DNA from 2 places in the Mesorhizobium sp. M1078 genome. Region 2 is predicted to be linked to the other one. Evidence: predicted binding sites of a transcription regulator. Region 2 holds the regulator's gene; the other holds the start of a gene.

Region 1 (14,726 bases), on a different contig from region 2:
GCGATCTCGCTTGAGGATGTCGCGCAAAGCAGCGGCGTCTCGCGCTTTCATGTGACGCGCGCCTTTGGCGCCGCCACCGGCCGTTCGGTGATGGGCTATATGCGCGCGCGCCGGCTGACCGAAGCGGCGCGCAAGCTGGCTTCCGGCGCGCCCGACATCCTCGCTGTCGCGCTCGATGCCGGCTACGCCTCGCACGAAGCCTTCACCCGCGCCTTCCGCGATCAGTTCGGCACGACGCCGGAACTGGTGCGCGCGCAGGGCAGCCTCAGCAATCTCGACCTGGTGGAGCCGATCCTGATGGACCAGTCCTTCCTCGCCTCACTGCCGCCGCCGCGCTTCGAGACCGGCCGTCCCTTCCTCATTGCCGGCCTCGGCGAGCGCTACAGCTGCGAAACCAGCGCGGCCATTCCGATGCAGTGGCAGCGCTTCGGTCCCTTTATCGGCAACATCCCGGGCGAGACCGGCGACGTCGCCTATGGCGTCTGCGTCAATGGCGACGATGCCGGCAATTTCGACTATATCGCCGGGGTCGAAGTTTCGGATTTCTCGGACCTGCCGAAGGAGCTTTCGCGTGTGCGGGTGCCGGCGCAGAAATACGCCGTGTTCACCCATGCCGAGGACATCTCCACCATCCGCCGCACCGTCAACACGATCTGGAACAAATGGCTGCCGGCCTCGGGGCACGATATAGCCGACGGCCCCGAATTCGAGCGCTACGGCCCGGAGTTCGATCCGCGCAGCGGCAATGGCGGGCTGGAGATATGGGTCCCGGTGGCCTGAACGCCGCTACAGCTCCAGGTTCCAGTTCTGGCCGGCCAAATCCTTGCCGAAGGCGTGATGGCGCTCTTCGTCCACCAGCCTGAAGCCGGCACTCTCGTAGATGTGGCGGGCGGCGGTCAGGATGTCGTTGGTCCATAGGGTCAGCGTCTTGTAGCCCTTGGCACGAGCAAAGCCGATGCACTCCTGAACCAGCCGCTTGCCGATGCCGAGGCCGCGCGCCGATGGTTCGACATAGAGCAGGCGCAGCTTCGCCACCGCGTCGGATTTGCGCACGACGAAGACCGAGCCGACCACCTCCCCTTGCCGTTCGGCAATCCAGCTGCGTTCCCATTCTGGATCGAAGGATTTTACGAAGGCGCCGAGGATTTCGGCGACCAGCGCCTCGTAGGTTTCGTCCCAGCCATAGTCCTGTGCGTAGATCTGTCCTTGGCGGCGCACCACCCAGCCGATGTCGCCGACCTGCAAGGGGCGCAGCATATACGGCACTTTGGACTCCGGGCTGTCGCCCAGGAGTTGCTGCACCGTCTGCATGGCCTTGACCAGCCGGTCCTGTTCGGCAGCAGGAAGCCGCTCCAGCAAGGCCGCGACCTGGTCGTGCGAAGCCCGGTTCAGCGGCGCGAAGGCCTGCCGCCCCACCGGCGTCAGCGTGATCGACGACTGCCGCGCATCCGACGCCAGCGGCGCGCGCGCAATCAGCTGCAGGTGCTCGAACTTCTTCAGGAGCCGGCTGACATAACCGGCGTCGAGGCCGAGATCGCGGATGAGATCGCTGGCGGTCAGGCCATCGCGATGCGCCAGTTCGTAGAGCACCCGCGCCTCGGTCAGCGAGAAGGCGCTTTTCAGCAGGCCTTCGTCGAGCAGACCTATCTGGCGGGTGTAGAAGCGGTTGAAAGCCCGCACCGCGTCGATGCGTTCCTTGCCGGGTTGATGATGGATCGTCATGGGAAGCCTCCTGCCCATCAACGATCGGTCATTTATTTGACTTAGTCAAGTATCGAGGAGATGCTCCCCCGGTCGTGTCTCAGGCGATGGCGCGGCGGCGCCGTGCGATCAGGACGAACAGGCCGAGCAGCACAACGCTGGCCGCAGCACTGGCGGCGGCAAATTCCGGCACCGGCCGAAAATCCTTGCCGTCGATCAGCAGCGATGCCGCGACCGGGCCGATCGCCAGACCGAAAAGCTGGGCCGCCGGCACCAGAAGCACGGCCGTGCGCGTCTCGTCGGCGGTGATCGCCAGCCGGATCTGATAGGGCACGATGAACAGAAGGATGAAGCCCATGATCAAGGCCGCGACCCAGAAAACCGTCAGGCCGGGGCTGCCGGCGAGCATCACGGAACTGGCGACGGCGACCACGCCGATCGCCACTATGGCGAAGCGGTAATCGATGCGCGCCTCGAAGACGGTAGCCGTCATTGCGCCCAGCACCTGCAATGCGAGGTTGGCCGAGACGATCAGGCCGACGGTGCGGCCATCGATGCCGTATTGTGCGCCAAGTGGCTCGAGAAACGCCCAGACCGAGCCGAAGAACATGAAGTAGCAGAAGACGCTCAGCAAAGCGGCAAGCGAAGGAACGGTCAGCACATTGCTGAACTGTTCCTCCTTGGGCAGGTCGGCATAGCTATCCGGGACGATGAAGGCGACGGCCACCGAGGCGATGCAGACGACGGCAAGAACGATGAAGCCGCCCGCCGATCCGGCGGCCGGGATGACGTAAAGCGCCAGCAGCAGGGCAAGGGCGCATTGCGCCAGGGTCTGAAGGGTGACGAAGAAGCCGCCGATGCGCTCGGCCCGGCGTGAACGGGCGATCAGTTCCGTGGCGACCGCCACCAGCCCACCCTCGGCGAGGCCTGCCACCGCGCGGGCGGCAATCAGCGAGGTCGAGGTCAGCGCATAGGCGGTCGCCCCGTTCGCCAGCGCCAGCAAGAGCAGAAGGACGGCACTTTTCAAGCGCATATTGTGGGCGGACAGCATCATGGCGATGGCCGCCGATCCGATGCCGATGGCGATCATCTCCGCCGTGGCGACCAGCGCGAGTTCGTCACCGCTGACATGCCCTTCGGTGTAGAGCGCGCCGAGAAGCACCGGCTGCAGCCCGAGAATGAGCAGCCCGACCGAGCCGATCCACAATGCCGAGGCGAGTTGCGCCCCAGTGGGGTTGCCGACCAGCCAGTCGCCGTTCCCGGCATCCGCGTTACCAGCAGAAGTCACGGTCGCCTCCCAACGTCCTTGCCTGACGGCAAAAAAACTGACAGTCTGTCAGCATTTAGAAACTGATACTCGATCATATTCGTTTGTCAATCAGTAGCGGGACTTGGCACCAACAAGGCTGGGGATGGTCTTGGCGATCGAATGGTCTGGGCGATCGAGAGGATGGCGGCATGAACGAAGCAGTGCAGATGACGACCGAACCGAGGCGCAGGCCCAAACAGGAGCGCAGCCGCGAGCGCATCGACGCCATCCTGTCGACGACCATGCGGCTGATCGGCGAGAAAGGCATCGACGCCGTCACCATGAAGGAAGTCGGCGCACAGGCCGGCGGGCCGATCGCCACCGTCTATCATTACTTCCCCAACAAGTCGGCGATCCTGGCGATGCTCTACGAGCGATTCTCCGAAGTGAGCCGCGCCCGGCTTGCCGCGATCGTTGCCGACGTCGGCGGGCTGAGCGACGTTATCGCTGCGGCCGACCGGCTGCTCGACGACTACTATGAGCGCGTCGCCGGCGACCCCGCCATTCAGGACCTGCAAAACGCCATCCAGGCTGACAAGGCGCTGAAGAATCTCGACATCGCCGAAACCCGGCGCCAGGCGACGATGTTCTGCGACCATGTCGGCCCCTTTCTCGCGCCAGAGCGACGCAATGAGTTCGGCCGTATGGTTTTCCTGATCTTCCAGCTGGCCGGCGGCGTCGTGCGCATGGCGCTGACCCAGAACCAGGAGGAAAGCCGCCACACCATCGACGACTACCGGTCGATCATCCATACGCAGTTGGGACTGTTTCTCTAGCGCCCGATTCGACCCCGTCCGGTCTGGTGGATGAGGTTTTCGAAGCCGTCGGCCAGGTTGGCGGTGCCGGCGGCAACGATCTTCGACAGGTTCCTGGCGCGACCCGGGGTCTTGTTGGCATCGAGCAGCACGGCCCTGCCCTCATGCACGACAAAGTCGAATTTGCCATAGTCGAAGCCCAGCTTCCGACGCAAGGCGCGCAATTCGTCGGGAACCGCAACCGGCTCCCGGCGGATGGTGTCGTCGCCCTTGACCAGGCGCTGCGGCGAGACATAGCGGGTGCAGCGCTCCCGATCGCCGCAGAATATCCAGAACCGCGCCGCAAACCCGTCGGGCTCGATTTCGGGAATGAATTTTTCCACGATCAGGTCGGCACGCCTGAAAATCTCCGGCGCCACATCGGCCAGCGAGGCATGCACCTGATAACGGTCGAAGGTCTGAGCGCCCGGGAAAGGCACTGCCTTGCCGGCGCGAACGGATTTTCGGTTGAGCTGCTCCTCGGGCGTCCCCCAATGATTGAGGTTGCTCTTGACGATGACCTGGCCGCTCCAGTTGGCACCCTCCTCGAGGATCGCACCGCTGATGCGGCGCTTGGAAATGTCGGTTGCACCAAGATTGAGACAAATCGGAAATCCGCGCGCGTAGTCGACATAGTCCGATGGCGTCACTGTCGCGTCGACATGCAGGACGGCAATATCGGCGTTATGACTTGCCGAGGGTCCACGCATGATCTGCACGGAGTGACCGCGCCGTTTCAGCTCCGCCAGGACGTCGAACAGCATGTAGGGGCTGTCCTGGCGCAGCAGGAGGCCCCGCCGGCTCTGGAAGCGGTCAAATTCATGCGTTATGACGGCAATGCGGGCCATGGCCTTTCCTGCATGAGGTAACTCGCAAGGCAACCAACAGCCTGGAAGGAAATATGTCCAGCCTTTCCCCAAACCGTTCCGCATGACTGAGCATTGGGACGCAATTCGCCGTCATTGGCGGCTTCTCGGGTCGCCGCTGTGTCCGCCCCCGGAAGCTGTCGCCGCCTATGAGCGCGAACTTAGCCTGCAATCAGTCGATGTGGTGCTGCTCGGGGTCACGCCGGAGCTTGCCGGCCTCGGAAGGACCATGCTCGCGATCGACGAGTCCACTGCCATGATATCGGGCATCTGGCCGGGCGATACCGCCTCACGCAAGGCGGTGATCGGCAACTGGCTGGAGTTGCCGCTGGGCGACGAAAGCGCCGGGGCGGTGATCGGCGACGGCTGTCTGTCGGCGCTGGACTCCTCGGTTGCACGGCAGGCGCTGCTTGCCGAGATCGCGCGTGTGCTGAAGTCCGATGGGCGGGCTGCATTGCGCGCCTATGCAAGCCCTCAGGTGCCGGACGATCTGCAGGAGGTCCGGGCGCTGACGCTGTCCGGTGGTGTCGCGACCTTCCACGAACTCAAATGGCGCATTGCCATGGCTTGTGCCGGCGGCGATCCCGACCGCGCCATTCCGGTGCGGGCGATCCTCGACGCCTTCGATGCGCTGTTTGCCGACCGGGAGGCCCTTGCCGCGACGACCGGATGGGAGATGCCGGTCATCGGCACCATCGATGTCTATGCGAATTCGCAGACTGTCTACAGTTTCGCCCCGGCGGCGACGCTGGTCGAAGAGGCGAGCCGGTTTTTTGACAGTGTCCGCCTCGCGCCGACAGGGGGTTATGGGCTGGCGGAACGATGCCCGCTTCTGGTGCTTAAATCGCCGCGGCGCCGGTAGGGTCTGCCGTCGGATCGCGGCACGGCTCCAATTGGCACAATTGTGCTCACCGTTCGCCTTGACTCTCGAAAGCCACGCGCTTATTTCAGCGCACGTTAGCACTCTCCCCAGGTGAGTGCTAACGCACATCCGGCACCGCCGGATCGAGGAACAGCTCTCACCGTTCTCATTCGAGGAAGAAAAAATGGCAAAGTCGAAGTTCCGCCCGCTTCATGACCGCGTGGTCGTACGCCGGGTCGAATCCGAATCCAAGACCGCCGGCGGGATCATCATCCCGGATACGGCAAAGGAAAAGCCGCAGGAAGGCGAGATCATCGCCGTCGGCTCCGGCGCTCGCGACGAAGCCGGCAAGCTGGTCCCGCTGGACGTCAAGGCCGGCGACCGCATCCTGTTCGGCAAGTGGTCGGGCACCGAAGTCAAGCTCAATGGCGAAGACCTTCTGATCATGAAGGAATCCGACATTATGGGCATCATCGGCTGATCATCGGCCTCACCGTCAACTAATTTCGGGCTTGATCGCAAGCCCCCTGCCAGGAGCTAAAAAATGGCTGCTAAAGACGTAAAATTCTCCCGCGACGCCCGCGAGCGCATGCTGCGCGGCGTCAACATCCTCGCCGACGCAGTGAAGGTCACGCTCGGCCCCAAAGGCCGCAACGTCGTCATCGACAAGTCGTTCGGCGCACCGCGCATCACCAAGGACGGCGTCACCGTCGCCAAGGAAATCGAGCTTGAAGACAAGTTCGAAAACATGGGCGCGCAGATGGTCCGCGAAGTTGCTTCGAAGACCAACGACATCGCCGGCGACGGCACCACGACCGCGACCGTTCTGGCGCAGTCGATCGTCCAGGAAGGCCACAAGGCCGTTGCCGCCGGCATGAACCCGATGGATCTGAAGCGCGGCATCGATCTGGCCGTCACCGAAGTCGTCGCGGCTCTCGGCAAGGCTGCCAAGAAGATCAAGACCTCCGAGGAAGTTGCCCAGGTCGGCACGATCTCGGCCAATGGCGACGAGTCGGTCGGCGCCATGATCGCCGAAGCGATGCAGAAGGTCGGCAATGAAGGCGTCATCACGGTTGAGGAAGCCAAGACCGCCGAGACCGAGCTGGAAGTCGTCGAAGGCATGCAGTTCGACCGGGGCTATCTCTCGCCCTACTTCGTCACCAACGCCGACAAGATGGTTGCCGAGCTCGAGGACGTCTACATCCTCCTGCACGAGAAGAAGCTGTCCAACCTCCAGGCCATGCTGCCGGTTCTCGAAGCCGTCGTGCAGACCTCCAAGCCGCTTCTTATCATCTCGGAAGACGTCGAAGGCGAGGCTCTGGCCACGCTGGTCGTCAACAAGCTGCGCGGCGGCCTGAAGATCGCCGCCGTCAAGGCGCCGGGCTTCGGTGATCGCCGCAAGGCCATGCTGGAAGACATCGCCATCCTCACCGGTGGCCAGGTCATCTCGGAAGACCTCGGCATCAAGCTCGAGAATGTCGGCCTCAACATGCTCGGCCGCGCCAAGAAGGTGTCGATCTCCAAGGAGAACACCACCATCGTCGACGGCGCCGGCAAGAAGGCCGAGATCCAGGGCCGCGTTGCCCAGATCAAGCAGCAGATCGAAGAGACCACGTCGGACTACGACAAGGAGAAGCTGCAGGAACGTCTGGCGAAGCTCGCCGGCGGCGTTGCGGTGATCCGTGTCGGCGGCGCGACGGAAGTCGAAGTCAAGGAAAAGAAGGACCGCGTCGATGACGCCCTCAACGCGACCCGCGCGGCCGTGGAAGAAGGCATCGTTGCAGGCGGCGGCGTCGCACTGCTGCGCGCTTCGGCCAACATCAAGGTCACCGGCGTCAATGCCGACCAGGCTGCCGGAATCAACATCGTTCGCCGTGCACTGCAGGCTCCGGCCCGTCAGATCGCTTCGAACGCAGGTGCTGAAGCTTCGATCGTTGCCGGCAAGATCCTCGACAACAAGGGCGCGACCTACGGCTACAACGCCCAGACCGGCGAGTATGGCGACATGATCGCCATGGGCATCGTCGACCCGGTCAAGGTCGTTCGCACCGCTCTCCAGGACGCGGCTTCGGTCGCCGGCCTGCTCGTCACCACCGAAGCCATGATCGCGGAGGCTCCCAAGAAGGAGTCGGCTGGCGGCGGCATGCCTGGCGGCATGGGCGGCGGCGGCATGGGCGGCATGGGCGGCATGGATTTCTAATCCAAGCTATCTGGCTTATGCATACGGAAAGGGCGCCGAGAGGCGCCCTTTTTTGTTTTGGAAAGCGGATGGTTAGGCGGCGCTGTCCGCCTGCCGCGCAACCTTGCCTGCAAGCACCGCCTGCTCGACAAGTGCCGCCACCTCGTCGGCCACCACCAGCACCGGTGCACGGTCGCGGGTGGCCCGCGCAATCACCATAAGCCCTTCCAGCGACGATTCGATCAGCAGCGCCAAAGCGTGCGCGCGGCGTTCGGGCACCCCTGCCCTGACGAAGGCCTGTCGCAGCAAGCCGATCCATTGCTCGAAAGCCGATCGGCAGAGTTCCGCCAGTTCCGGCACATCGGTGGGTGAATCCAGCACCACCGGCGCGATGGGGCAACCCAGCGAAAAATCATTGTCCTCCAGCATGCGCCCGACCGACTGGTAGATGTGATGGACGGCCACTGCAGGATCGCTTTCGGCTGCCAGTGCTTCGCCCAGCCTTTTCGTGACGTCGGCAACGCTGTTGCGCGTCACCTCGATGACCAGTTGGTCCTTGCCGCCCGGGAAATGAAAATAGAGCGAGCCGCGCGGCGCCCCGCTGGCGCCCAGAATGTCGTTGAGCGAGGTGCCGTGATAGCCGCGCTGCCTGAGCAACAGGCCTGTGGTCTCGAGTATGCGGGTGCGGGTGTCGTTGGCCATGTCAACCTCTGTCAGCAGTGACGCATTATAGGCCTCGCCAAGAATATGACAATCGGTCTATATAATATGTGGATCAGTCTATATACTATTAAGGAGAGTGACATGCGCAGCTACCGGCTCGAAGGGTTTGGTGGAACCGAATCCCTGGCGATGCGCGACGAGGCGCGGACGGAACCGAAACCGCATGAGATCGTGGTGCGAGTCCGCGCCGCCTCCCTCAATCGGCGCGACACGATGATCCTTGGCGGCACCTATCCGTTGCCGGCGCGGCAAGGCATCGTGCCGCTGAGCGACGGCGCCGGTGACGTCGTCGCAATCGGCGATGCCGTCACCCGTTTTGCCGTCGGCGACCGCGTCACCGGCAGCTACTTCGCCCGCTGGATCGATGGCCGCATCAATGCCGGTCTGATCGACCAGCTCGGCTGTACGCTGGACGGCATGCTGACTGAGTTTGCCGTGCTCGACGAACAATGGGCGGCGCGACTGCCCGATCATCTGAGCTGGCACGAAGCGGCGACGCTGACCTGCGCCGGCGTGACGGCCTGGAACGCGGTGACCGGGACCCGGATTCCGAAGCCTGGTCAATGGGTTCTCACCATCGGTTCGGGTGGCGTTTCGCTGTTTGCTCTGCAGTTCGCCAAGTTGCTCGGCTGCCGGGTTGTCGCCATCACATCGCGCGCGGAGAAGGCCGACAGGCTGCGGGCGCTGGGCGCCGACCTCGTTGTCTCCAGCACCGACATACCGGAATGGGGCGGCTGGGCGCGCGAGCAGACAGGCGGCATCGACCTCGTCGTCGAAACCGGCGGCCCGGCCACCTTCGCGCAGTCGCTGATTGCCAGCACGCTTTATGGACACATCGTGCTGCTGACGCTGCAGGACGCCAGTGGCAGATCGATCGAGATGCCGGCAGCGCTTTATCAGCGCAGCCTCGCCACCATCAGCCGCCTGTTCGTCGGCAGCCGCAGCAATCTCGAGGCCATGCTGCGCGCCGTGTCGCAGCATCGCCTCAAGCCCGTTATCGACAGGGTCTTCCCCTTTGCCGAAGCCCCCGAAGCGTACCGCCACTTCTGGCAGGGCGACGTGTTCGGGAAGGTTGTCATCGACTGCGCCTGACCCAATTGCCCGCTTTTCAACCCCGAACCAGGAGAACGACCATGACCATCCGTGAAGCTTCCGCAGAATGGCAAGGCACGCTGAAGGAAGGCGGCGGCCGTCTGCGGCTTGGCAGCGGCGTCTTCGAAGGCGCCTATTCCTTTCCGTCGCGGTTCGAGAACGGTCCGGGCACCAATCCCGAAGAGCTGATCGGGGCAGCACATGCCGGCTGCTTCTCGATGGCGCTGACCTTCATCCTCGGCCAGGAAGGCCACGTCGCCCGCACCATCCGCACCGTCGCCAAGGTGCATCTCGGCGCGACCGCCGCCGGGCCGACGATCACCCGCATCGAGCTCGAAACGGAGGCGGAGGTCACGGATCTCGCCGAAGACGAGTTCGAACGCCTGGCGCAGTCGGCCAAGGCGACTTGCCTCGTCTCGCGCGCCTTGGCCGGCGTGCCTCAGATCACCCTAAAGGCCGTGCTGGTCAAAGCCGTCAAAGATCGATGAAACCGGGAGAATATGATGAAACAGGAGCTTATCATGGACGCAGTCGGGAATGATTTGTCCCGGCAGACGGCCGAGATCATGCATCGCTTCAACGATGTGTTCCAGCTGCACGATCCGTCCGCGCTTGCCGAGTTGGTGGCGAAGGATTGCGTTATCGAAAACACCGTGCCGGCGCCGAACGGCGCCCGCCATGCCGGCAAAGAGGCATGCATTGACCTATGGTCGGCGATCGCCACCCAGCCTGGCACGCGCTTCGACCTCGAGGAGACATTCGTCGCCGGCGAACGGGCGACGATCCGCTGGCGCTACTTCATGGCCGGCGGCAACTCCATCCGCGGCGTCAATCTGATGCGCGTCGCGGATGGGCTGATCGTCGAGGCGATGGGTTACGTCAAGGGATAGAAGCGTTGCCCGATACGGCACTCCCGTTCCCAGCCCGGAATCTCGCTCCAGTCGAGTTTCCGGGCCGGTTTTCTGGTCACTGGATGACGCGGTGCAGCTTCACCGTGGTGCTGGGACTGTTCTGGATGGTCTCGAAGATCACGCAATAGCGATCCGTGAGTTCGAGCAGTTGGTCGAGCTGGCTTTGGGGAGCGTCGGTGTCGATGTCGAACCGCAAGCGGATTTCCTTGAAGCCGACTGGAACACCCGCAGTCACGCCGAGCGTGCCGCGAAGATCGACGTCACCTTCCGCGGAAACTTCGGCGGACCTGATCGGAATTTCGAGCACGGCCGCCGCCGCGCGCATCGAGACACCGGCGCATGCGATCAGCGCCTCCAGCAGCCCCCGGCCATCGGATGGATGCCGGCAAGCGCCAGCCCGCGTCCGGTCTCGACCTTGCAGGTCACGGTGGACGCGTCGGCGACGCCTTTGGCCTTCAAGGTGAGGAACGCGGCCTTCGCATCCCTGCGATAGAGATCCTTGATCGGCTCCTGCGTGGCGCGAAATGTTGCGATTTCCATGAACAATCTCCTGTCTTGAATTGTCGTTGTCAAAAATGGCGAGCAGTGGCCGGGCCTTATTCCGGCACCGCGATGCCGGAGCCGCCGAGCTCAGCCGGAAAGTCCCTGAGCTTGGGCAGCCCGTCCTTCATCGGCAGCACGGTCTCAGCGTAGTTGACGTGAACCCCAGGCGTGAATTTCACGCCTGGTATCGTTGCCGCATAGACATCGACCAGGCCGAGCGGCGGATGAACGGTCATCAGATGACCACCGCATTTCGTGCAGAACTGGCGATCGCTCATTTCGGTCTTCTCGAACCCGGACAGGAACTCCGCGCCCCCGGTGACCTTGACGTTCTGAGGCTTCCACAGCGTGAATGCGTTCACGGGAGACGCCGACCACGATCGACAAGAACCGCAATGGCAATAGCCCATTGCCTCGGCGGCTCCGTGCACTTCGATTTCCACGGCGCCGCAAAAACACCCGCCCTTATGTACCGTCATGACTTTTGTCCCTGGTTGGTTTCGACAGCACTCAGCGCCCACTCTCGGCAGCGCTTGAGCACCGGTGCAGGTTTAGGAGTTCTGGCCGCGAACTGAATCATACGGCGTCCGCCTCGCTTGACAGCGCGTCCGGAACTCGAAAGGGATGGCTCACCGGCTAGCCGGGTGCGGGACGAAACGGAATGGCCGGGGATGCTCTGTCTGACCTGTTGAGGACGGTACGCCTTACCGGCGCGACGTTTTTTGACATTGAGGGCCACGAGCCGTGGGCCGTCTGCTCGCCGGCGCCATCGTCCATCCTGCCGAAGATCCTGCCCGGTGCGGACCATCTGATCTCCTACCATGTGGTAACGGCCGGTCGCTGCTTCGCGCGCATCGTCGGCCAGGAAGCGATCGCGCTGGAGGCCGGCGAAGTCGTCGTCTTCACCAGGAGCGACCCGCATATTATGTCCAGCAATCCGGCGTTGCGCGCCGATCCGCCGACAGCCGACGTTCTCGACATCGCAACAGCCGGCCGGATGCCGTTTTACATCAACTGCGCCGGCGACGGCGCGACCTCGGCCAGGCTGGTTTGCGGCTATCTCGCCTGTGATGCACAGCCTTTCAATCCACTGCTCGAGGCTTTGCCGCCGGTGATCAAGGCCGGAGATGCCAAAGGCGATGGCGGCTGGCTCAGCCAGTTCATCAACCTGGCTGTCACGGAGGTGGCGCAAAAGCGCGCAGGCAGTGAAACGGTGCTCACCAAACTGAGCGAACTGATGTTTGTCGACGTGTTGCGCCGTTACTTGGAATCGCTGCCGCCACAAACCACGGGATGGCTGGCTGGCCTGCGCGATCCGCACCTGGCGAGGGCACTGGCGCTGATCCACGACCGGCCGGCGCATAACTGGACGGTGGAGGCGCTGGCGAAGGACTCCGCGCTGTCGCGCAGCGTGCTCGCCGAACGCTTCACCAGGCTGGTCGGCATGCCGCCAATGCATTATCTCGCCAAATGGCGCATGCAGATCGCCTCGGAGCTGCTCAGCGCCGCCTCCAGCAACATGGCCAGCATCGCCGCTGAAATCGGCTACGAATCCGAGGCAGCGTTCAGCCGCGCCTTCAAGAAGATGATCGGCCTTCCTCCCTCGGCCTGGCGTCTAGGCATCCGGACCGGATCCGGAACCGACGAAGAGTAGGCCGATGCCTGCTAGATCCTGTTCTATCGATCAGCCAGCGCCAGCTTGGCGCCGAGCATGACAAAGGCGCCGGCGAAGGTGCGGCGCATCCAGGTCAGCACCATCGGCCGCGACACGACATGGCTGCGGATCGAGGCGGCAAAGATGCCGTAAGCGACGAAGACGACGAAGGTCAGCAGCATGAAGACGCTCGATAGCTCCAGCATCTTGGCAAATGCGTTCGGTTCGGTGGTGCTGACGAATTGCGGCAGGAAGGCAAAGAAGAAGATCGACAGCTTCGGGTTCAGGATGTTGATCAGGATACCGGAGGTGATGACCTTGGCTGCCGAGCGGGGTGCCGCGTTTTCATCGACGCTCAGGCCGCCCTTCTCCTTCAGCGTGTTCCAGGCCATGTAGAGGAGATAGGCGACGCCGAGATATTTCAGCGTCTCGAAGGCGACAGCACTTGTGTGCAGCAGCGCCGCCAGGCCGGTGATGGCGGCGGCCATATGCGGGATGATGCCAAGCGTGCAGCCGAATGCAGCAGTGATCGAGGCGCGCGCGCCTCGCGAAAGCCCGGCGCTCAGCGTGTAGAGAACGCCGGTGCCGGGCGAAGCCACGACGATCAGCGACGTCAACAGGAATTCGATGCTCATGGTTCCTCCAACGCCCTGCCCGTAGTGGAAGCTATCGGGGGATGTGGGATGAGGCAAGGTGGGCGTCGGCTAGATCGTTGGCATCCCGTGCGCCTTGCGCGCCATCAGGCAATCGTCGCCGCCAGGCATGCAGGCGTGGCAGACGTCCGGGCGGATCTCGTAGATGCCGCAGGCCGTGTGCTTGCCGATCTCGCCCGTAAGCGCCGAACAGCGCACGCCCTCGCAGCGCATGCCGGACAGGTCGGCGGACACGAACTTTTCCGGAATCCGGTCAAGTTGCGCATCGTCCTCGGTCGAGAAGCGCGGCCATTCGGCCGAGTAGGAGCAGCAGGCGCCGCAGCTCTGGCAATCGAAAACCGGCTGGTCGTCCTGTTTTGACGACCGGATATCCCTGGCGGCCAACGCGACCAGCCCAGGTGCTGCGAGATTGCGATCGGCTTGGTGCGGCAAGGCGCTATTTCTTCTTGCCTGCCTTGCCCTTGGGCGTGGCGGCTGGCGCCTCGAACAGATCGGTTGCCGACGGTTCGGCGGCCTTCGGCGCGGCAGCGGGCTTGGCCTGCTTTGCAGTGGCAGCAGCCGGCGCTGCCGGCTGGTCCTTGGTGGAAAACTTTATGGCCATGTCAGTCCTCGTCGGAAAAGCGGGATGATGGTGCGCGCGGATTGCGCAAGCGGCCGATCAGCGCCGAGACCGCTGTGATGTTCATTTCCTCGGGCGACCAGTTCCTCGCCTCGGCAATGTGGTGCGCCGCCAGTTCGCGATGCGTGCTGCCGCTATAGGCGGCATCCTGGTAGGTCACGCGCTCCTGGGTCTTTTTGTCCTCGCGGACATATTCGACCAGATAGTTCGGGGCTTCGGCACGGCCGCGCACGCCGACGCGCACCTGGGCATCGCCATGCGCGCGCTTGCAGCGCTCGAGCTTTTCCAGCACACGGCGGACATATTCGACCGGCTTGTCCAGGCCCGGGACCATGGACGCTATGGTCGCATCGGCATCGATCGGCGTCGGCGGTACGCGCTTGGTGGCCATCAGCGTTTGCCTGCCCGCTTCGGCAGCGCCGCAAGGGCTGCGGCCGCTGCCATGTCGTCGGCTTCCTTTTCCTTGCGCAGTTCGCGCAAGCGCGCGGTCTTGGCTTCGCGCGCCTCGCTGACGGCATCACGCTCGGACAGGATGCGGTTGAGTGACATCGACTGGGTTTGCGTCTTGCTGAACAGCGAGCCGGCCTGGTCGGCGGTCTTGGATTGAGTGGTCAAAACTTTCTCCTGTCGGGAGCCTGGTGCCGATAGAGCGAGAGCGGCCTTCGATTACGACCAAAGCAATACGGCAGCGGGGCAGTATGGGCGGTTCAGATTGCTGGAGCGTCCCTTAGCACGTTCCGGCCGGCGTGCGGCGCACTTTTAGCGGCATGACGCACAAAATGAAAAAGGCCAGGCACCGCCTGACCTTCCATGAAAGCGC
Region 2 (14,726 bases):
GCCGTGTAGCGGTCCGGCGCGGCCTGCTCCAGCGCCTTGGCGAAATCATGGGAGAAGGTTTTGACTTCCTCCCAATCCGCCGAGGGTTTCAGCGGCACCAGCACGTGATAGCCTTTGCCGCCTGACGGCTTGACGAAGTTCGGCAGCGACAGATCGTCAAGCTTGCCTCTGATGTCGAGTGCGGCCTCGCGCACCGCCTTGACGTCGACGCCTTCATCGGGATCGAGATCGAAGATGATCTGATCCGGCTTTTCCAGCTCCTCGATCTTGCAGCCCCAGATGTGGACCTCGACCACGCCATACTGGACCAAGGCGGCAAGGCCGTCGAAATCGCGGATGAACAGGATTTCCTCGCCATCGGTTGGATCCTTCATGCGGGCAATCTTGTCGCTCATGCCGGCCGAGGCATGTTTCTGGAAGAAGCGCGGGCCGCCGATGCCATCCGGCGCCCTGACCAGGCTGAGCGGCCGGTTGACGACGAACTGCTCCATCCGCGGCCAGACAAGCGCATAGTGCTCAAGCAAAGCCTGCTTGGATATTTTCTCCTCGGGCCACAGCAGCTTGTCGGGATGGGATAGTTTTACGCTGGTCGTGATCGTCGCGGGCGCCTTAGCCCCGGCGGCCTTGCCGGCGCTGCTTGCCGCCGGCTTTGCCTTGTTTGCCGCCTTCGATGGCTTTTCCTGCACGACTTCCTCCGCCGGCTTGTCCTCGCGCAGTCCCTGGAACGACGCGTGGCGTATTATACGGTCCGAGGTCCAGCTGCGGAACTCCAGTTCGCCGACAAGTTCGGGCCTGACCCAGACCAGGCCCTTGCCCTTTGGCACCGCGGCGGCAAAGGGCGAGGCGTCTGCCTTCAGCGCATCGAGTTTTTTCTTCAGATCGGTGGCGCTCCTGGCTGTGAAGCCCGTGCCGACGCGGCCGGCATAGTGGAGCTTGCCGCCCTCGTGGTAACCGACCAGCAGCGAACGCAGGCCGCGGCCGGTCTTGTCCGAGGGCAGATACCCGCCGATGACGAATTCCTGGCGGGCCGTGCATTTCGATTTCACCCAACTTGGGCCACGGCCGCTCCGGTAGGGAGCATCGGCGCGCTTGGAGACGATGCCTTCGAGGCCCATGCGGCAGGCGTGCTGCAGCATGATCTTGCCCGGTTCCGCGAAATGGTCGCTGAAGCGAACAGCGGCATTTTCGGCCGTCTCGCCGAGCAGCTCCTGCAGCGCCTGCTTGCGCTCGACCAGCGGCTCGCGGCGCAAATCCTTGCCGTCAAGCCGCATCAGGTCGAACACATAGTAGGTGAAGCGGTCGGTTCGATTGGCGGAGAGATCCTGCTGCAGCAGCGAGAAGGACGAAACGCCGCTGTCGGCGAGCACGACGATCTCGCCATCGATGATGGCGTCGCTGCATTTCAGCTGGGCCAGTTCCGCGACGATCTCGGGGCCGAATTTCTCCGTCCAGTCGAGGCCGGTGCGGGTCAGCAGCCGCACCTCTGTGCCGGCGATCTGCGCCTGCATGCGGTACCCGTCGAACTTCACCTCATGCAGCCAGTCCTCGCCGGGCGGCGCCTCGCGCTCCAGCGTCGCCAGCTGCGGCTCGACGAAGTCGAGGCGCTTGCCGGCTTTCGCCTTGCTGGATGCCGCAGGCTTGTTGGAGTGCCAGACCTTCGGCTTCTTGCCGTCGGCGGTCTTGCCTTCCGCGACCTCTTCGATGGTCAGGCCGGACTTCACCGATTTCGGTGCGTCCTTCAGGATATCCTCGCCGGGGCGGGCGGCGGCATCGTCGGATTTGATCAGCAGCCAGTTGTCGCGCTTTTCGCCCGGGCGGGGTCTTAACCTGACCAGATGCCACCGCCCATTCAGCTTCTGGCCGTTGAGTTCGAAGTCGATATGGCCCTTTTTCATCGCCTTGGCCGGGTCGATCTCCGGCGTCCATGTGCCTTCGTCCCAGACGATGGCGGTGCCGCCGCCATACTCGCCCTTGGGAATGGTGCCCTCGAAGCCGGCATAGTCGATCGGGTGGTCCTCGACATGCACGGCCAGCCGCTTTTCGTGCGGGTCGAGGCTCGGGCCTCGCGTCACCGCCCAGCTCCACAACACGCCCTCATGCTCAAGGCGGAAATCATAGTGCAGCCTAGTCGCGTCGTGCTTCTGGACGACGAAGATGCCGCCGGGCTGCTTGCCGCGCGCGACCTTGCCCGCCGGCTCGGCCGTCTTCTTGAAATCGCGCTTGGACTGATATTGTTCGAGGCTGGCCACGGCGCCGACCCTCAAGCCGACTTGCGCTTGGGCGCAGAAGCTTTCGCCTTGCCGCTTTTTGCCGCCGGCTTGGCCTTCTTCGCCGGGCCTTCCGCCTGGCCGCCATCGGACAGGCTCTTCTTCAGCGCGTCGAACAGATTGACGACATTGGACGGCTTGGGCGCGGCCTGCGCTTTCGGAGCCTTCTTGCCGGCCTTCTTGGCGCGGATCAGTTCGAGCAGCGCGTCCTCATACTTGTCCTCGAATGTCGACGGATCGAACTTCCCCTTCTTCTTGTCGATGATGCGTTCGGCCATATCGGTCATCTCCTGGTCGGTCTTCACCGCCTTCATGTCGCCGAAGATGCTCTCCGGCTCCCGCACCGTGTTGCCGTACCGCAAGGTGGTCAGCACCATGCCTTTGCCGCGCGGCTCGATGACCACGGGCCGCTCGCGGCTATAGAGCACGACGCGCGCCAGCCCGGCCATCTTCTTGTCCGCCATGGCATCGCGAATGACGGCAAAGGCCTCCTCCGACACCTTGTCGGCGGGCGTGACATAATAGGGCGTGTCGAGATAGATCTGCTCTATCGAGGCTTTGTCGACGAAGCCGTCCAGCGCCATCGTGTGCGAGGACTCGATCTGCACCGCTTCGATCTCTTCGTCCTCGACATAGACGAACTCACCGGGGCTCACCTCATAGCCCCTGATCTCGTCGCCATCGCCCAGCGGCTTGCCGGTTTCAGAATCGACATAGATGCGCTTGACCGTGTTGCCGGTCTTGCGGTTGAGCACCCGGAACGAAACTTTTTCGGCGTGGGTGACGACGTTGGTCAGTTCGACAGCGCAGGTGACCAGCGACAGTTTCAGATAGCCCTTCCAGGCGGGGCGAGGTGCCATGGCGAACTCCTGCGCGATGCGGTTCAAGCGAGAACGGGCAAGGCCCGTTCCGGTTCCGGGCGCGCAACCAGGGGCATTTCGGCAGCGAGCATGGAAATTTCGAGAGGCTCGCCAAATCTGAAACAGAACCGCGCCCAAGCGACATCCAGACGAAACATATGTGATGCAAAAGTCACAATGCCGGAAATGGCGACGAACTACACCGAAAGACCCCCAAACAGCCGCATTCCGGCCACGAAGCATGGGGTTTTCGACCAAAGATTAACATCGTGTTCACCGACTATTCACGCCTCGACACTATGATCCCCCGCAATCGGACGGGACATCCGAAAATCGGGACAGGGACTTGAGTAAAATGAAATTCTGGGGCCACATCGCCGGCTATGCCGCCGCCATCCGCGAGTTCATCGCGCCGACCTATCGGCCGGAGCGCTACTACATGCGCGGCCCGGGTCCGGCCTGCGCCCGTCGCGGCAGCTCGCTCGGCGCGCACTGATCATGACGTTCGAAACGCGTCACGACAGCCGGATCTGCAGACCGGAGGCCGATCCCCGCGCAACCACCTATCGCGCCGAGCGCCCCGCGCTGGCCGCGAGAAGCCGTGCGACAACGCCGCGGCTTTGATCCCGCTGCCGGCGGGCTTAGTGTCTGAAGACACAAGTTGCCGGATGTCCCGTGACTTCTTCTCCTGAACCCTTCGATGCCAACCAGCCATTGATCGTTTTCGACGGCGTCTGCGTGCTGTGCTCGGGCTTCGTACGCACGGTGGTCGGGCTCGACCGCAAAAACCGCTTCCGCTTCGCCACGGCGCAGTCGCCCTTCGGCGAGGGCTGTTCCAGAGATACGGGCTGCGCACCGACAGCTACGAGACCAATCTGGTCCTTGTCGGCGGCGCTCCCTTCATGCGGCTGGACAGTTTCATCGCGGTGATGGCCGCCGAACTCGGCTGGCCGTGGCCGGCGGCGAAGGCCCTGCTGCTCATCCCGCGCCCCTTGCGTGACTGGCTCTACGAACGCATCGCCAAAAACCGCTACGCATGTTCGGCCGCAAGGACAGTTGCGAGATCCTGTCCGCCGCGATACGTGCGCGCGTGATCGGCTAATCGCATGTCACCCAAAAATGACCTCCGTTCTGGGAAAACGACATACGCAAAAAGAGCGGCGCGATGAGGCTTCTGGTCGTTGGCGGCTATGGCATTTTCGGCGGCCGCATCGTGCAATTGCTGGAGAGCGAGCCACGCCTGATCCTGCTCGTCGCCGGGCGCTCACTGGGCAAGGCCGAGGCCTGGTGCAAAACCCGCACCGGCGCGGCGGCCGACGCGCTTCGATCGCAATGGCGACGTCGCGCAAGGCCGGCCTGTTCGTTCGCGCCTCAGTCCGGCAGCGCCGCGACGGCGACGATCTCGATGACGATGTCTGCCTGGGCAAGCGCTGCGACGCCGATTGCCTCCGAAGGCGGCGGATTGTTGTCGCTACAATGCTTCGGACAATGCTCGGCGAAAAACGCGTCCAGCACGTCGAGACGAAAATTAGGCGAGCTGAGGACGCCGCCGTCGGGAAATGGGCCCTTTGACGAAAAAGGTCAGCCTGATGAGATGGTCGAGCCCGCTGCCAAGTTCTTCCAGATCCGATTTGATGTTGCCGAGAACTTCCCGCCACTGCGCCGCGGCATCGCCGGCGAAGCCGCCACCCTTCTTGCCGGCCGGATCGTAGTCAGCCGATGTCGCGGTGTTGCCGCAGAGATAGACGGTGCCTTTCGCACCGCTGACGACCGTGCCTTTGCCGCATGGCATCAACCGGCCGTTCTTGAATTTCTTGTGGGTCATGAGTTCCATTCTCTTCTCCCATGCCTCGTGTGACGTGCCCGCCAACGACAGAGGATAGTGCTGTGCGGAGCCACGGCCAGTCCGCTGCCGGTCATCCGCCAGCAGACGGAGGAACATCTGGTCCTTGCGAAATCTCCTGGCGGAGGCGAAAGTTTTTTCTGAAGCCTGTCGAAATCGGCCGCCGCCGCGCGACATACGTCTGGCCCCAATAGGATGCGGCCTTCGAAACCACGGGAGAAGACCCATGCGATACATGCTTTTGATCAACAGCGACGAAGCCGCGCAGGCGAACACGCCAATCGAGAAGGCTCGGCAGATGAGCGCAGCATATGCCGCCTATACCGAAGCGTTGAAGAAATCCGGCGCATGGCTCGCCGGCGAACGGTTGCGCCCGACCCAGGCGACCACCTCGGTGCGGATCACAGACGGCAAGACCAACGTGATCGACGGCCCCTATGCCGACACCAAGGAGCAGCTTGCCGGCTTCTACATGATCGAGGCGGCCGATATCGATACCGCCATCGACTGGGCGGCGCGCTGTCCGGCGGCGAGCGCCGGCACGGTCGAGTTGCGGCCGATCTGGGAAATGGCCGACTACATGCCCAAGAAATGACACCGTGATGGACAATCGCCCGAACGTCGCGCGGGCGGCGGCCGAAGCGGCCGCCCGGCAGAGTTACGGCAAGCTGGTCGCCTACCTTGCTGCGCGCACCCGCGACGTAGCCGGCACCGAGGACGCGCTGGCCGAGGCCTTTGCCGCGGCCCTTGAGCGCTGGCCACAGACCGGCGTGCCCGAGAAGCCGGAAGCATGGCTGCTGGCCGTGGCGCGCCGGCGGCGCGTCGACGCGGTGCGCCGTCGGCTGACCAGCGAGGCGAGCCGCGACCATCTCAAGCTGATGGCCGAGGAGATGGAGGCGAGCATGGAAGACGAAGACCTTCCCGACGAACGTCTCAGGCTGATGTTTGCCTGTGCGCATCCGGCGATCGAAGCCAGCGTGCGGGCGCCGCTGATCCTGCAGACGGTTCTGGGTTTCGACGCGGCGACGATCGCCTCGGCCTTCCTGGTTTCGCCGGCGACGATGGGCCAGCGTCTGGTGCGCGCCAAGAGCCGCATCCGCGAGATCGGCATTCCGTTCCGCGTGCCGGATCGCGCCGAACTCGGCGAGCGGCTGGGAACGGTGCTGGAAGCGATCTACGCGGCTTTCGCCGAAGGCTGGACCGACCCGGCAGGGACCGAGACGAGAGCGCGCAATCTGGCGACCGAAGGCATCTGGCTCGGGCGGCTGGTGGCATCGCTGATGCCGGACGAACCGGAAGCGCTCGGCCTGCTGGCGCTGATGCTGTTTGCCGAGGCGCGCCGCCCGGCGCGGCGCGATGCGGCTGGAGATTATGTGCCGCTCGCCGAACAGGATTGCCGTCTTTGGGATCACGCGCTGATCGACGAAGCCGAGTCGCTGCTGGGCCACGCCGCCACCATTGGCGTCATCGGCCGCTACCAGCTCGAAGCGGCGGTACAATCGGTGCATGCGACGCGGCGACGGACCGGCCAAACCGATTGGGCGGCGATCCGTAACTTCTACGATGCGCTGTCGGCGATATCAGGCTCGCCGGTGATTTCGATCAACCGCGCCGTGGCGATTGCCGAGGCCGAAGGGGCGGCGGCAGGACTGGCGGCGCTCTACGTGCTGGGCGACGACAAGCGGCTCAACGACTATCAGCCCTATTGGGCCGCTCGCGCCGGCCTGCTGGCCAGGCTCGGCAATGCGGCGCAAGCGGTCGAAGCCTATGACCGGGCGATCGGCCTTGAACGCGACCCCGCCGTGCGCCGCTTCCTGCAGGCGAAACGGGCGATCCTGCGAAATTGAAGCGTCCGTTCAGGCCGGCCACATCTCATGCGTGGTGTTGAGCCGTTTCATCAGCGGATGCGCGCGCAGCGCCGACCATAAGCGTTCGATGTTCGGCCAGTCGGCTCGCGCCTTGTCCATATCGGGGTGCCAGGCCACCAGCATGACGAGGTAGATGTCGGCCAGCGACATCGCGTCGCCGACCAGCCAGCCGCGCCCCTCGAGGGCTGCATCGACAATGGCGAAGCCGCGGTCCATCTCGGCAATGGCTGCCTGCTTGACGGCTTTCTTGCCGTCGGCATCGGCGGTGTAGCGATGGGCATAGTAGAGGCGCAGGATGGCGGGGTAGAGCACCGATGACATGAACGCCATCCAGCGCAGGAAACCGGCGCGATCCGGCGATCCGGCGGCCGGCGCCAGACCCGCCTCCGGATGGCGCTCGGCAAGCAGGATGCAGATCGCCGCCGATTCGGTTATCGATTGACCGTTGGGCAAGGTCAGCACCGGAACCTGGTTCAACGGGCTGATGTCGAGGAAAGCCGGGTCCGGCGGATCCTTCTTGGGCACATCGATCTTGTCGAATTGCGCGTTTGCCAGCGCCAATGCGGCCTCGACGACAAAACCGCCGCTGCCTGGGCGCGTGTAAAGCTTGTACATGTGATTCTCCCCCTGCCCGCGCGAAGCAGGCCGGGGCGATTTGACCCTGAAGCCGCCTCCCGCTCAAGCCGGTGGCGGACGCCACGGCCGGGTTTTCTGCGGTCCAGCCATGAGACTTCCGATGTCGGAGGGACAGCACCCCCCGATGCCCGGCAGGGCAGAGGGGGGTGCGAAGGATCGCCGCCTATCCAGTTAAGACGTTAAGCCCCCAGCCCGTCGAACAGGATCGTCGACAGATAGCGCTCGGCGAAGGACGGGATGATCACCACTAGGTTCTTGCCCTTGTTCTCCGGCCGCGACCCGACGGCGATGGCGGCCTGCAGGGCAGCGCCCGACGAGATGCCGACCGGCACGCCTTCAAGGCGGGCGACGAGGCGGGCGTTGGCGACCGAATCCTCGTTGGAGACCTTGACGATCTCGTCATAGATCGAGGTGTCGAGGATCTTGGGCGCAAAGCCGGCGCCGATGCCCTGGATCTTGTGCGGGCCGGGCTGGCCGCCCGACAGCACCGGCGAGGCCTCCGGCTCGACGGCGACGACATGCATCGAGGGCTTGCGTTGCTTCAGCACCTGGCCGACGCCGGTGATCGTGCCGCCGGTACCGATGCCGGCGACGAAGATGTCGACCCCGCCATCGGTGTCGTTCCAGATCTCCTCAGCGGTGGTGCGGCGGTGGATCTCCGGGTTGGCCGGGTTTTCGAACTGCTGCGGGATGACGGCGTCGGGCAAGGTGGCGGCCAGCTCGTCCGCCTTGGCGATGGCGCCCTTCATGCCTTTCGGCCCTTCCGTCAGCACCAGTTCGGCGCCGAGCAGCGCCAGCATCTTGCGGCGCTCCACCGACATGGTTTCGGGCATGGTCAGGATCAGCTTGTAGCCCTTGGCGGCAGCGGCGAAGGCGAGCGCGATACCGGTGTTCCCGGAGGTCGGCTCGATCAGCGTCGTCTTGCCGGGTTTGATCCGGCCCGACGCTTCCAGCGCCTCGATCATCGAAACGCCGATGCGGTCCTTGACCGAGGCGATCGGATTGAAGAATTCGAGCTTGGCAAGAAGGTTGGCAACTACGCCCTTCTCCTTGGCGAACTTGTCGAGCCGCACCAGCGGCGTGTCGCCGATCGTCTCGGTGATCGAGTTGTAGACACGGCCGCGGCCGGGCACGCGCGCGGAAGGCTTGTTCATTGGTTTCGCTCCCAAATCAGATCAGGCAATTGGCGTCGGCGGACAGAATAAGGCTTTCGCCCGCGCAAGATAGGCTGCCGGCCGAAAATATCGAGTGGGCCGCTTGCTGAAAACGCTTGCCTTCCGAAGCCGCATTTCCGGATGGACCGATCGGCGGAATGAATTGCCTGAACCGATCTACTGACGTGCGGCAATGGCTGCGGCCGCGCCCACCATGAAGCCAGCGGCGGTGCGGTTCAGCGCCTTCAGCGCGCGCGGCGATTTCAGGAACCAGCGCGCCTTGGCGGCCAGCGCCAGATAGGGCACAAGCACCACGAAGAGCACGATAACGGTGAGCGCGACCAGGATGCCATAGTCGGCGAGCGTGATGGTCTTCAGGTCGACGATGGTCGGCGTGATGGCGAGGTAGAAGATCATCGTCTTCGGGTTGCCCAGCGTGACGGTGAGGCCGGCAAGGAAGCTCGATACCAGGCCGCCCTTGCCTTTCCTGGCCTCGACAGTCTCGGGCGTGATCCCGGCCGTCCAGAAACGCCAGCCGAGGAAGGCGAGATAGGCGACGCCCAGCCATTTGATGACGAGAAACACCATGCCGAAGCTTTGCGCGACAAAGGCAAGGCCGAGCACCACCGCGGTGAGATAAATGAGGTCGCCGAGCATCAGGCCGAACGACATCGCCAGCGACGAGCGGAAGCCGGATCCGAGCGCCCGCGCCACAAGCGCGGTGACGCCGGGGCCGGGAATGGCGGCGGCGATGCCCAGCGCAGCACTATAGGCAAGGAAGCCGGTGAGGGTCATGACGGTCGCACCTCCTGAGCCGCTCTGATGCCATGAAAGCCTGCAACGGCAAAACGGATTCGATTGCGCCAAGCAGGACATGAACGCCGGTCATCCTCGCCTGAAAGCGAGAGATGGTTCACTTACGCCCCGAAGGCGGTCGGCTATCTCGCATGGCTCCGAACGGCAGGAGCACCCATGTTAGCCAAAAGACTTCACATCCAGCTCATGAAGTGGATGCCCAACAACTATTCCGAAGCACGCGGTCATGTCCACGAGCTGGAATGGTATCTGTGGTTCGAGGGGCGTCAGGCTTTCAGCCTGTTCGACGAGGGCGATAGCGATGTCGTTCCGCAGACTGGATATTTTACCGACAGCCGGGACCCTGGCGCTCACCCCATTCGTCCGATGATCTATCCGCTGGTCGTCAACAACCGGTTCAAGGTGCGACTGGTGGCGATGGAGCGTGACGGACCGCAAAAGATAGACCCCGACGACACCGCCAAAGGCGAATTCTACATCGACCTCGACACCAAATATCCGCCGGTCTCCGACTGGCGCATCATCGCTGCCGATCCGCGCAACACCGACCTCAACGTGGAAGCGTCGTTCCAGCTGCAATGGCTGGACTATGTAGATACCGCCGAGATTGCCGAGGATGGCCCGCCACGCATCATCGACAAGTCCAACTATCCCTATCCCTGGGGCGCCAATGTGATGGTGTTCGAGCACTGGCTCGGGCTTGGCCGCAAGGCGCCGCTCAAACTCATCGACCCGAACCGCGCTTCGCGCCGCGAATACTGGATGATCAATGGCAATGCGGCCCGGCGCATGGTGCAGGACCTCTATCGCTTCAACGTCAACCAGCTTGGCGTCGCCAACGACACCATCAGCAGTGTTTACGTGCCGAAGCTCAATGCCGGCCACGTCACGGTGACGCTTTACGAACACGATTTCAGCGACGGCCGCTTCGCGCAAGGGGCGAAGAAGTCCTTCGGCTCGGTCGGCCTCTTCAATCTCAGGGATACCGGTTTCGATGACCGTGTCTCATCGGCCGAGGTGATCCATACCTATCCCAAGGTGATCCATCGGGACGTACATTAGGGCCGGTTGCGCAGTTCGCCGGCTCAGGACGGGCCGTCGACATGGGTGATGCGCCAGATGGTGCCGTTGCCATCCTCGGTGACGATAAGCGCACCGTCCCTGGCCACCGCGACGCCGACCGGCCGGCCCCAGACGGCGTCGTAGGAGAGGACGAAGCCGGTGATGAAATCCTGGTACTCGCCGGTCGGCTTGCCGTCGCTAAATCTCAGCCGCACCACCTTGTAGCCGGTCCTCATACCACGGTTCCAGGAGCCGTGCAGGGCGACGAAGGCGTCACCCTTGTACTCTGCCGGGAAATTGCCGCCGTCATAGAACGCGATGTTGAGCGGCGCCGAATGCGCCTGCATCAGCACGTCGGGCACGGTGACCGAGCCGGCGAGGTCTGGGCGCGCGCCCTCGTGACGCGGGTCCTCGTTGGCGCCGATATAATACCAGGGCCAGCCATAGAATGCGCCGTCCTTGACGGAGGTGGCATATTCGAACGGCACATCGTCGCCGAGACCGTCGCGCTCGTTGACGACACACCACAGCGCGCCGGTCGCCGGCTGCACGGTCATGCCCGAACAATTGCGCAGGCCGGTAGCGAGGATGCGGCCATTCTTGCCGTCGGGGCCGAAGGCCAGCACGTCGGCACGGCCATCCTCGGAACCCCAGGTGGCGCCGAGTGGCTGTGATTTTGCCCAGGCGTCAACGCCGCTATTCGGTGCCTTCCCCATGCCCTCCGCGACGTTAGATCCGGAGCCGACCGAGAGATACAGCGTCTTCCCGTCCGGCGAGAAGGCGATATCGCGGGTCCAGTGGCCGCCGGTAGGGATGTCGGAGACAATCGTCTCCGGTTCGCCGGAGGCTTTAAGGTCGCCGTCGCGATAGGCGTAGCGGACCACGCTGTCGTTGTTGGCGACGTAGACCCATTGCGGCTTGTCGCCAGGCGGGTAGAAGGCGATGCCATAGGGCTCGTTGAGATCGTCGGCAAAAATGCCCTCTTCGGCCGGCTTCGCGCTACCCTTGGCCAGCCGATAGACGCGGATCTGGTTGGCGTCACTGTCGGCGACGAACAGGTCGCCGTTCGGCGCCACGCGCACGACCCGCGGATTGGAAATGCCGGAAGCAACCAGTTCGGCCGAAAACCCAGGCAGCAGGACGGGCTTCGCGCCCTCGGGCCGATCGCCAAGGCCGGCGCTGTTGGAGGCGGATTCGGTGATGTTGGGTCTTTTCAGATCATCCGGCCTAATCAGCCGGCGCACACCTGGCTTGTCGGCCTTCCAGTCGCCGAAAGCGTCCTTGCCGGTCAGCAGCAGTTGATCAGCCTGCTGGGCGAAGGCGCTGGTGGCCAGAAGCAGGGCAAGGCCTGCGAAGCCGGCAATCCGGATCATGCTGTTCTCCTCGAACTCGCGCCGGTCGGCGCGTCACGACAAGGGAGATATTGTGCGGCCGCCGCAAAAGAGAAGCGTGCGCGCGCAGATTCGACGAGAGAACCGCTCAACTTTCCTCTTCGACGTCCAGATCGTCGTCGAGACGCTTTTCCAATGCGACGAGATCTTCCGGCAGCGGCAAGCCCATGGCGCGCATTTCGCGCAGTTTTTCGCGCAGCTGCTCCTGGATTTCGTGCTCGTCCTCCGGCTGGTTGACCATTTCTTCGAGCAGCATGCTGATCTGGGCCTTGAACGATTCAAGCGCCATTCTGCGCCCTCCTTTACGGTGATCCCGGCTTCGGAATTATCTTAACATCCGGGTAATCAATTGCGCCGTGTAGTCGACCATAGGCACGATGCGGGCATAATTCAGCCTGGTCGGGCCGATGACGCCGAGCGCGCCGACGACGCGGGCGTCCTTGTCGCGGTAAGGCGCCACGACCAGCGACGAGCCGGAGAGCGAGAACAGCTTGTTTTCCGAGCCGATGAAGATCCGCACGCCGGGGCCGTCCTCGGCGAGGTCGAGCAGCTGGATCAGCCCGTCCTGCGTCTCCAGATCCTCGAACAGGTGGCGCAGCAATTCGATATCGGCCTGGGCGGTGACGTTTTCGAGCAAATTGGCGCGGCCGCGCACGATAAGGCGCGCCGGCAGGCCGCTATCGGCGCCGGCCCACACCGCCAGGCCTTTCTCGACCAGGTCCTGCGACAACGTGTCCAGCGCTGCCCGGGTCTCGTCCTTGATACGGGCGATCTCGATGCGCGCCTCGGCGAGCGTGCGGCCCCTGATATGGGCGTTGAGGAAGTTGGAGGCCTCGTGCAGCTGCGAGACGGTGATGCCGGCCGGCAGGTCGACGACGCGGTTCTCGACATCGCCATTCTGCGACACCATCACCGCCAGCGCCTTGGTCGGCTCGAGTTGGATGAACTCGATGTGCTTCAGCGCCACCTCGTTCTTGGTGGCGAGCACCAGGCCGGCGCCGCGCGACATGCCCGACAGCATCTGGCTGGCCTCGGTCAGCATGTGTTCCAGCGTCGCGCCCGAGCCGGAGGCGCGCACCTGCGCCTCGATGACCCGGCGTTCCTCGTCGGAGAGATCGCCAAGCTCCATGAAGGCATCGACGAAGAAGCGCAGGCCGGTCTGGGTCGGCAGGCGCCCGGCCGAGATGTGCGGGGCATAGATCAGGCCGAGATGTTCGAGGTCGCTCATCACATTGCGGATGGTGGCCGGCGACAGCGACGACGGCAGGATGCGCGACAGGCTGCGCGATCCCACAGGCTCACCGTCCTTCAAATAGGATTCGACGATGCGCCTAAAAATGTCGCGCGAACGCATGTCGAGCGATTGCAGCGCGGGCGCCAGCAAACTGGGTTCGGTGACTGCCTTGGTCATTCGAGCCAAAAACCTCCGGCTCAAGGATATAGACTTCCATCGCCCCCGCGCAACCCGGCGTCTGTATGGGGGCCTTTTCCTTTGCGCCATGGGCTGCATGCGTCTACAAGCCGCCGACGCAACCATAAAAGAACAGAAAGAGGCCTCGATGCGCCCTTCCAAACGCCAAGCCGACGAAATGCGCGCCATCTCCTTCGAGCGCGGCGTCTCCAAACACGCCGAAGGCTCGTGCCTGGTGAAATTCGGCGACACGCATGTGTTGTGCACGGCGAGCCTGGAGGAAAAGGTGCCAGGCTGGATGCGCAATTCCGGCAAGGGCTGGGTGACGGCCGAATACGGCATGCTGCCGCGTTCGACCGGCGAGCGCATGCGCCGTGAAGCCTCGGCCGGCAAGCAAGGCGGCCGCACGCTCGAAATCCAGCGGCTGATCGGCCGCTCCTTGCGCGCCGTTGTCGACCTGCAGGCACTGGGCGAACAGCAGATCACCGTCGACTGCGACGTCATCCAGGCCGATGGCGGCACCCGCACGGCCTCGATCACCGGCGGCTGGGTGGCGCTCTACGATTGCCTGCGCTGGATGGAAGCGCGGCAGATGGCCAGTGTTGCCAAGGTGCTGAAGGACCATGTCGCGGCAATTTCCTGCGGCATCCACGACGGCAAGCCGGTCATCGACCTCGACTATATCGAGGATTCGTCTGCCGGCACCGACGCCAATTTCGTCATGACCGGCAAGGGCGGCATCGTCGAGATCCAGGGCACCGCCGAGGGCGAGCCGTTCTCGGAAGGTCAGTTCGCGGAGCTGATGGGGTTGGCCAAGAAGGGCATTCAGCGGCTGGTGAGCTTGCAGCAGATGGCTGTGGCCTGATTGAATTTAACGTGATGACGTCGGCGATCCTTCACACCCCCCTCTGGCCTGCCGGCCATCTCCCCCGCAAGGGGGGAGATCAGAGGTCGCTACCGTTTTCGCCAACCATCAACGTTGAGACGCCGCCAGCGGAACTGCCAATCTCCCCCCTTGCGGGGGAGATGCCCGGCAGGGCAGAGGGGGGTGCCTCGTGACTCCCTCCGCGATTCTGGAATCGGCACTTTACGTCACTGATTTGCCGGCTGCCGAGACCTTCTACTCCGATGTCCTCGGCCTCCCTCTCCTCGGCAAGGTCGACGGCCGCCATCTCTTCTTCCGCTGCGGCCCGGGCGTGCTGCTGGTCTTCAATGCCGAAGCCACCAAAATCCCGCCGGCGCCCGATGCGCGGCTGAAAGTGCCGCCACATGGCACGGTCGGCGAGGGCCATCTCTGCTTTGCCGCAAGTGCGGATGAACTCGCACAGTGGAAGGCGCAACTTGAGGCGAAAAACATCGCCATCGAAAGCGAATTCGAATGGCCGCAGGGCGGGCGCTCGATCTACATACGCGACCCC

The links. Region 2 encodes HrcA, which represses chaperone genes, less so after heat shock. Its sites were predicted from a motif close to GTTAGCACTCNCNNNNNGNGAGTGCTAAC; they were not measured.
Region 1: the regulator HrcA is predicted to act here: its motif matches at 5,627-5,655, upstream of groES (co-chaperone GroES).

The regions. Positions count from the first base shown of each region.
Region 1 covers NZ_JAMYMP010000007.1:117,779-132,504, reverse strand. The annotation lists gene NKH38_RS12545 (AraC family transcriptional regulator) at 1-780, shown strand, start outside; gene NKH38_RS12540 (bifunctional helix-turn-helix transcriptional regulator/GNAT family N-acetyltransferase) at 787-1,722, opposite strand; gene NKH38_RS12535 (MFS transporter) at 1,802-2,989, opposite strand; gene NKH38_RS12530 (TetR/AcrR family transcriptional regulator) at 3,160-3,786, shown strand; gene NKH38_RS12525 (hypothetical protein) at 3,783-4,652, opposite strand; gene NKH38_RS12520 (class I SAM-dependent methyltransferase) at 4,735-5,532, shown strand; gene groES (co-chaperone GroES) at 5,717-6,013, shown strand; gene groL (chaperonin GroEL) at 6,077-7,732, shown strand; gene NKH38_RS12505 (TetR/AcrR family transcriptional regulator) at 7,805-8,413, opposite strand; gene NKH38_RS12500 (zinc-dependent alcohol dehydrogenase family protein) at 8,516-9,526, shown strand; gene NKH38_RS12495 (OsmC family peroxiredoxin) at 9,568-10,014, shown strand; gene NKH38_RS12490 (nuclear transport factor 2 family protein) at 10,030-10,416, shown strand; partial or broken gene NKH38_RS12485 (OsmC family protein) at 10,493-10,977, opposite strand; gene NKH38_RS12480 (GFA family protein) at 11,034-11,459, opposite strand; gene NKH38_RS12475 (AraC family transcriptional regulator) at 11,642-12,634, shown strand; gene NKH38_RS12470 (LysE family translocator) at 12,658-13,269, opposite strand; gene NKH38_RS12465 (YkgJ family cysteine cluster protein) at 13,339-13,719, opposite strand; gene NKH38_RS12460 (hypothetical protein) at 13,724-13,888, opposite strand; gene NKH38_RS12455 (hypothetical protein) at 13,890-14,297, opposite strand; gene NKH38_RS12450 (hypothetical protein) at 14,297-14,521, opposite strand.
Region 2 covers NZ_JAMYMP010000005.1:66,070-80,795, reverse strand. The annotation lists gene ligD (DNA ligase D) at 1-2,249, opposite strand, end outside; gene ku (non-homologous end joining protein Ku) at 2,261-3,127, opposite strand; gene NKH38_RS09435 (hypothetical protein) at 3,474-3,623, shown strand; gene NKH38_RS33315 (DCC1-like thiol-disulfide oxidoreductase family protein) at 3,803-4,057, shown strand; gene NKH38_RS33310 (DCC1-like thiol-disulfide oxidoreductase family protein) at 3,958-4,221, shown strand; gene NKH38_RS09425 (hypothetical protein) at 4,293-4,985, shown strand; gene NKH38_RS09420 (YciI family protein) at 5,197-5,565, shown strand; gene NKH38_RS09415 (RNA polymerase sigma factor) at 5,573-6,817, shown strand; gene NKH38_RS09410 (glutathione S-transferase family protein) at 6,827-7,453, opposite strand; gene cysK (cysteine synthase A) at 7,654-8,628, opposite strand; gene NKH38_RS09400 (LysE family translocator) at 8,806-9,423, opposite strand; gene NKH38_RS09395 (hypothetical protein) at 9,601-10,506, shown strand; gene NKH38_RS09390 (PQQ-dependent sugar dehydrogenase) at 10,530-11,879, opposite strand; gene NKH38_RS09385 (hypothetical protein) at 11,986-12,186, opposite strand; gene hrcA (heat-inducible transcriptional repressor HrcA) at 12,223-13,308, opposite strand; gene rph (ribonuclease PH) at 13,457-14,173, shown strand; gene NKH38_RS09370 (VOC family protein) at 14,364-14,726, shown strand, end outside.